DNA from 2 places in the Tardiphaga sp. P4_G1 genome. Region 1 is predicted to be linked to the other one. Evidence: predicted binding sites of a transcription regulator. Region 1 holds the regulator's gene; the other holds the start of a gene.
What was found. Region 1 encodes PhoB, which activates phosphate uptake and scavenging genes when phosphate is short. Its sites were predicted from a motif close to TGTCATNNANCTGTCAT; they were not measured.
Positions count from the first base shown of each region.

Region 2: a site for PhoB is predicted at 2,362-2,378, ahead of AC1DUY_RS22335 (STN domain-containing protein). Genes of this name have one in related genera too.

Region 1 covers NZ_JBFUJU010000007.1:167,726-171,045, reverse strand. Annotated here, with positions in the region: gene pstB (phosphate ABC transporter ATP-binding protein PstB) at 1-266, shown strand, start outside; gene phoU (phosphate signaling complex protein PhoU) at 295-1,008, shown strand; gene phoB (phosphate regulon transcriptional regulator PhoB) at 1,101-1,805, shown strand; gene AC1DUY_RS18310 (GcrA family cell cycle regulator) at 1,908-2,417, opposite strand; gene AC1DUY_RS18305 (aspartate aminotransferase family protein) at 2,864-3,320, shown strand, end outside.
Region 2 covers NZ_JBFUJU010000009.1:212,696-216,015, reverse strand. Annotated here, with positions in the region: gene AC1DUY_RS22345 (FecR family protein) at 1-943, opposite strand, end outside; gene AC1DUY_RS22340 (RNA polymerase sigma factor) at 986-1,534, opposite strand; gene AC1DUY_RS22335 (STN domain-containing protein) at 1,531-2,166, opposite strand; gene AC1DUY_RS22330 (hypothetical protein) at 2,556-2,984, opposite strand; gene AC1DUY_RS22325 (S1 family peptidase) at 3,035-3,320, opposite strand, start outside.

The DNA of each region.
Region 1 (3,320 bases):
TGCGGCCGGAAGTGATCCTGTTCGACGAGCCGTGCTCGGCGCTGGATCCGATCTCGACCGCGAAGATCGAGGAGCTGATCGACGAGTTGAAGGATCAGTATACGATCGCGATCGTGACCCATAACATGCAGCAGGCTGCCCGCGTCTCCGACAGCACGGCCTTCATGTATCTCGGCGAGTTGATCGAGTTCGATCAGACCAACAAGATCTTCACGTCGCCGACCGACCGCCGTACCCAGGATTACATCACCGGCCGCTTCGGCTGACGCGACATATTCGCGGGAGGAATTTGAGATGGCTTTTGAACACACCACCAAGGCTTTCGACGACGATCTGCAGGAGCTGACCCGTCTCGTCGCCGAGATGGGTGGCCTCGCGGAACGGCAGATCGTCGAATCCGTCGACGCGCTGATCCGCCGGGATGTCGCACTTGGCGCCCGCGTCGTCGCCACCGACTCCGAGATCGACCAGTTGCAGCGCACGATCGAAGAGCGCGCCGTGCTGACCATCGCCAAGCGCCAGCCGATGGCTGTCGATTTGCGCGAGATCGTCGGCGCGCTGCGCGTCGCCACCGATCTGGAACGCATCGGCGATCTCTCCAAAAATATCGGCAAGCGCGTCAATGCACTCGACAGCGACTTCCATCCGCTGAAGCTGATCCGCGGCCTTGAGCACATGACCGACCTCGTGACCACCCAGGTCAAGGCTGTGCTCGACGCCTATGCCGCACACGATCTGCCCGCCGCGATGACGGTGTGGAAGGGCGACGAGGAAATCGACGCGATCTGCACCTCGCTGTTCCGCGAACTCCTGACCTATATGATGGAAGACCCGCGTAACATTTCGTTCTGTATCCACCTGATGTTCTGCGCCAAAAACATCGAGCGGATCGGTGACCATGCCACCAATATTGCGGAAACCGTGTTCTACATGATCGAGGGCCAGCAGATCCTCGACAAGCGCCCGAAGGGCGACATGACCACATTCGCGAATACGCCGACGGTCTGAAGCATGATCAGGAAAAGTGGAAGCCAGTCTTCCGCAAGGATCATGATTTAAAGACTTGTCGGACGTCACTGAGGGTATTGATCAAGATGGCTGTGAATGCACGCATTCTGGTTGTGGAAGATGAAGAGGCGCTAACGACGCTGCTTCGCTACAACCTCGACGCCGAAGGCTATGATGTTGAAACCGTTGCTCGCGGCGACGATGCCGACACCCGCTTGAAGGAGCGGGTGCCGGATCTCGTGGTGCTCGACTGGATGCTGCCGGGCCTGTCCGGCATCGAACTGTGCCGCCGCTTGCGCGCACGGCCCGAAACCAAGGCATTGCCGATCATCATGCTGACGGCGCGCGGCGAAGAGAGCGAGCGCGTTCGCGGTCTCGCCACCGGTGCCGACGACTACATCGTCAAGCCGTTCTCCGTGCCGGAGCTCCTGGCCCGCGTGAAGGGCTTGCTCCGTCGTGCAGCTCCCGAGCGTCTCGCCACCGTCCTGGCGTTTGGCGATATCGAACTCGACCGTGACAAGCGCCGCGTCGTGCGCTCAAGCCGTCCGATCGATCTCGGTCCGACCGAATATCGCTTGCTGGAGTTCTTCCTGGAACATCCGGGCCGCGTGTTCAGCCGCGAACAGTTGCTCGACAGCGTCTGGGGCCGCGACATCTATATCGACGAGCGCACCGTCGACGTGCATATCGGCCGCCTGCGCAAGCTGCTCAACCCCGCCGGTGAGCCCGATCCGATCCGCACCGTGCGCGGCGCCGGCTACGCGCTGGATGATCGGTTCGACAAGGCGGCGGAGTAGGTATCTTCCCTCTCCCCGCAAGCGGGGAGAGGGAAGAAGCCCCAAACAAAAAATGCCCGGCTCATCGCCGGGCATTTTCATTTGGTTTAGATACTTTCCAGCTCAGCGCGTCGGCTTCGGCACCGCGCGGCGGCGGTCGCTGGCCGGCTGATAGGCGATGCGCGAGTGATGCGCGCAATAGGGGGCGCCGGCCAGGGCCTTGCCGCCGCAGAAATAGAAGTCCGCGCTCGACGGATCGCCGATCGGCCAATGGCAGGTGGCTTCGTTGAGTTCGACCAGCGACAGGCGCTGGCTGATCGGCACGATGTTGTCATAGGCGATCGGGTCGGGCTCGGCCTCGATCTCGTAGTTATGGGCCAATGCTGTGTTGCCACGGGCCATCGGGCGGGCGACGCGCACCATCTGCTGTGCCGGGCGCGCCTTGCGCTGCCGCGGAGCTGCCGAGGAGGGGCTCTTGGCACGGCCGGACAGGCCGAGGCGGTGAACCTTGCCGATCACGGCGTTGCGGGTCACGTTGCCGAGTTCCGCAGCGATCTGGCTGGCGGAGAGGCCGCCTTCCCAGAGTTTCTTCAACTGTTCGACGCGATCGTCGGTCCATGTCATTACCGTCATCGCCGTTTTCCCTTCGTGAGCGCCGGCCTGACCGGGCAGCGCTGCGAGTTGAGACTTCAAAAATCCCTGCGGTCAGAATCCTTTAGCGCTCACCGGGCGCGAATTTCGCGTCCGGCTGTTACGCCGCACTGGATGTGTCAAAAGGATCTACCGCCGCACGAGATGTCGTATCCGACGAGGCAAAAGCTACAATATGCCGTGACTCGCGCGCAAGAGTCGGGCATGCCGCGTCCACATGCTTCTGCAAATAAAGCGGCAAAATCGGCTTTTTCTGCGACTCCGTGTGACTCGAAAGCCGCAGTGCGCGGTTGACAGTCTTCACAGCACACATAGAATAATGCCCACGTGCCGCCCGAGAAGGGCGGCACGTTTCGTTTCTAGGGTCCGTTGTTCGATTTCGCACAGTTGTCATCGACGCGGCCGCAGTCTTTTCGATCGGATCGGTTATGACCAGCAACGCAACGTCTTCGCCCCTCTCTCAGGCTCACTTGCTGCCTGTTTTCGCGCGTGCGGATGTCGCTTTCGAGCGCGGTGAAGGCGCGTGGCTGATTGGAACCGATGGCGAGCGCTATCTCGACTTCACCAGCGGCGTTGCCGTGAACGCGCTGGGCCATGCGCACCCACATATGGTCGCCGCATTGCAGGAGCAGGCCACCAAGCTCTGGCACATGTCGAACCTGTTCAAGAGCCCGGACGGCGAGCGCCTCGCCGCGCGGCTGTGCGAACAAAGCTTTGCCGACTTCGTGTTCTTCGCCAATTCGGGTGCGGAAGCGATGGAATGCGCGATCAAGGTGACCCGCCACTATCATTTCTCCAAGGGCCATCCCGAGCGCACGCGCATCATCACCTTTGAAGGCGCGTTCCATGGCCGCACCCTCGGCACGCTCGCCGCGACCGGCGCTG
Region 2 (3,320 bases), on a different contig from region 1:
CGCCAAACACCTGTTGCGCCAGCGTCATGATTTCATCGACATTCTGCACGCGAAAACGGGCATTGACGGATCGCTCGCCCAGGCTGGCATTCATCAGCACGATCTTGCCGGGGCGATAGCGGTTGATCTCGGCGACGACCTTGGTCAGCGGCGTCTGATGGAACACCAGCAGGCCCTCCTGCCACGCGGTCACCGCCGTCAGGTCGGCAGCCGCGATCGCCCCGGGATTCTGCCCGCCATACGTATATTGCTGACGCGCCTCAAGTCGCCTCGGGGCGCCAAAGCGCGCAATGTCCACCACGCCCGCAAGACAAGTCACACACGACAGTGTGTCGTCATGGCGAACATTGAAGCGCGCGCCGGTGGCGCTGACCCGGCCATTGCCCGCGATCACGGTCAGTGGGCTGGTCAACTGGCGGCCGGTATCGATCAGCGCTTCACCATCGATCAATTCGATCTGGTTGGTTGTGGTGTTGGTCGCTGACTTCGCCAGCGCCACGCTGGTCCGCGTATTCAGTTCAATTGAAGCGCCATCGACAAGCCGGACACTCTTCTGTTCGCCCGCCGCTGTCCGATAATCTGCGGCAAGCTCTGACATCGACGGCCAGAGCTGCAGCGGCGGTCGCACCACCACATAGGCGGCGCAGGCTGCCAATGCGCCGCCTACTAACAGGCGCCGGCTAGGACGAAACGCTGGCCGCGCGGGCGCCAGAAGATCCTCACCGCTGCGCGCGAGGACGTTCTGCCCGGCTGACCCAAGCTGCCCCCACAGCCGGCTGGCAAAGGCAAAAGCCTCCTTATGCGCGGCACTGCGCGCGTGCCAAGCCTTGGCGTCCTCGACGTCGGCGATGGTCGCCTCGCCGGAGATGAGATGGCGCACCTTCCCGAGCGCCTGGCGCTGCAGCTCGGTGAGATCGTCGTCATTGCCGATGGATGGGGTCACGGTTGCTGTTCGTTCTGACGGCGCGGAAATTCGCGGCCTTAATTAGATAGACGTTTCTCGCGGCTTTGGACCGAATCTCCGAACGACCTGACGTTGCAGGCGTTCGGCACAGTGGTCCAGCGCATGTTTCAGTTCGATCTCGACGAGACGCTGCGAGACACCGAGCCGCTGGGCGATCTCCTGCAATGTGGCCTCCTCGACCCGCGATGCCAGCAGGATTATCCGCCGCCGCGGCGTGAGCTCCTCCAACGCGGCCTCAAGCTCTGAAATCTCCTGGCGCGCGGCGAGCTCGCGCTCGGCGGACGGGGCATCGTCGGCCATATCGAGCACCGCCATCACCTCCGTCCGGCGCGCCAGCCGGGACTGTTTGCGACCGCGATCGGTCGCGATATTAAAGGCGATCCGCAGCAGGTAGCTCGGCGGACTGGCGATCGTCCCTATCGGTGCGGCGCGATGCAGGTGAAGCCAGGTCTCGTGCAGGGTCTCGCGGGCAAGCTCCGCCGAACCCAGACGCCGGGTGAGCCGTTTGCGAAAATCATCATAACGGTCCACCAGCAACTGGCGGAGGCCTATCCAGGCGGGGTCGGTCATGGCCTGCCCGCTTTTGAGCGCGTGGCCTGCCGTCCCGACCCGGCATCGCAATCGCCGGTCGCGCCAGGCGCGCGCGGCGTGACCACCATCGTCACCGGCTGCGGCAGCCTCGCAGGCGGCGCGTCGAAGCTCACGCCGCGCAACTCGTCGGCGATGATCGAATCCCGCCGCAGGTCGCCGGTCGAGTTGAGCAGGTTGAGACCCTGCAACTCACCGGACAAGCCGACGGAAAATCGAATGACCGCGCGATAGTCACCCGGGATAGTCTCGGCATGGCGACAGAAGGCTCGCGCCACGCCGACCTGCAGGGCATTATAATATGAGCCGAACTCGGAAAGTCGCACACCGCCATATTGCGTCGGCCGCGCTGCTGCCACGACCGCAAAGGCCTTTCCGGTCGATACTTCGGTTAGACCGGTCCCTTCGAGCAAGACCCGCAACGCGACATCAGGCGCGAGGATGCCTTTCAGCCCGGTCGATCGCCGCGTCCGCACGAGTTCACTATCGTAGAAGGTCTCGATATTCGTTGTGGTCGCATAGGCATCCAGTGCGGATGCCAACGACTGCGCGGGGATGTCGAAACTGAGCTGATCGTCTTTCGCGTAAAGTGCGGTTGCAACCGTCAGCGTCATGACCGCCGCGGCCACCAATAGCCGACAGCCTGAAAAAGACCGCTGCCCAACCCTCAAAAGCGCTTCTGGCCACGCATACGCGATCTGATATTTGTACATGCCGTCGCGATCACGAGCAATTCAGCCAGGCCGTTTCGCCCGACAAGACGGCGCATCCGAACGCGCCGATCATACTTAATCTCTTAGAGATCAATTATTACAGATAGACGACCACCCAGGGATTGGACGAGAACGGTCCAACCTACAGGTCGCGCAATGACGTCAACCGCTGCGCGCAATAATCAAATCTTCCAGGAAAGATAGAGTGTGGGAGTGAACTGCGACGTCGCATTTCTTGTGGGTGGCTCAGCTGGCTGGCAGGCGTCCTCGCTTCCACTTCTGGCTCCTCGCTAGTCTTTCGATAGATTGAGCGAGAAGCGCAGGTTGATCGGCTGCAACATCTCTGGCGGCGGCGCTTCGCCGATATTGCCGCGGGTCAGAACGGTGCGCAGATCGGTGTTGGCGCGCTCGTCCTTGAACGGCGCGAATGATACTCGTTCAACGGTGCCATCGGGGTTGAGCCAGGCCTTAACGACGAGCGATGCCGGCGCACCATTCTGAGTGCCGTTCGTCTCTTTCAGCCAGGAGCGGAAGCGATTGGCGATCGCTTCATCGGCAGAAATCCATTCCTCGAACCTGTACTTCACCAGCTTCGCAAACTGCCCCCACGCCGGTGGCGCGGCGTCAGGGCTGCGGTAATCGAGACCTTGAGCGATCGCCGGCGACGCCGCAATCGTAATCAGGCCGACGGAAGCAAGCAGTGCACGTAGCTTGCCCATTCTCAGGGCTCCCGTGAAAGAGCTGCGCGTTCGTTTCATGGTGACGCCCTCTAATTTAAACAAATGACGCGTGCGGAAATACTTGCCGCCCGATGCGCCCGCGATGCGGAGCCGCTGATTTGAGGCCGATCGTCTTCCTGAAGCCGCACATTGCTGGCAGCAAGAAACGCCTTTGCGCCATTAGCGCCGACAGCGAGCACGCGATTGACAGCGGTCTTGCGACTGACAACGCCTTCGACGAGCCCGCGCGAGTCCAGAACCGGCGCGCCGCTCGCGCCGAAGGTGATGTTGGTATTGAGCGCGATATGCCCGGCTTCGTCACTTCCATTGGTCGTG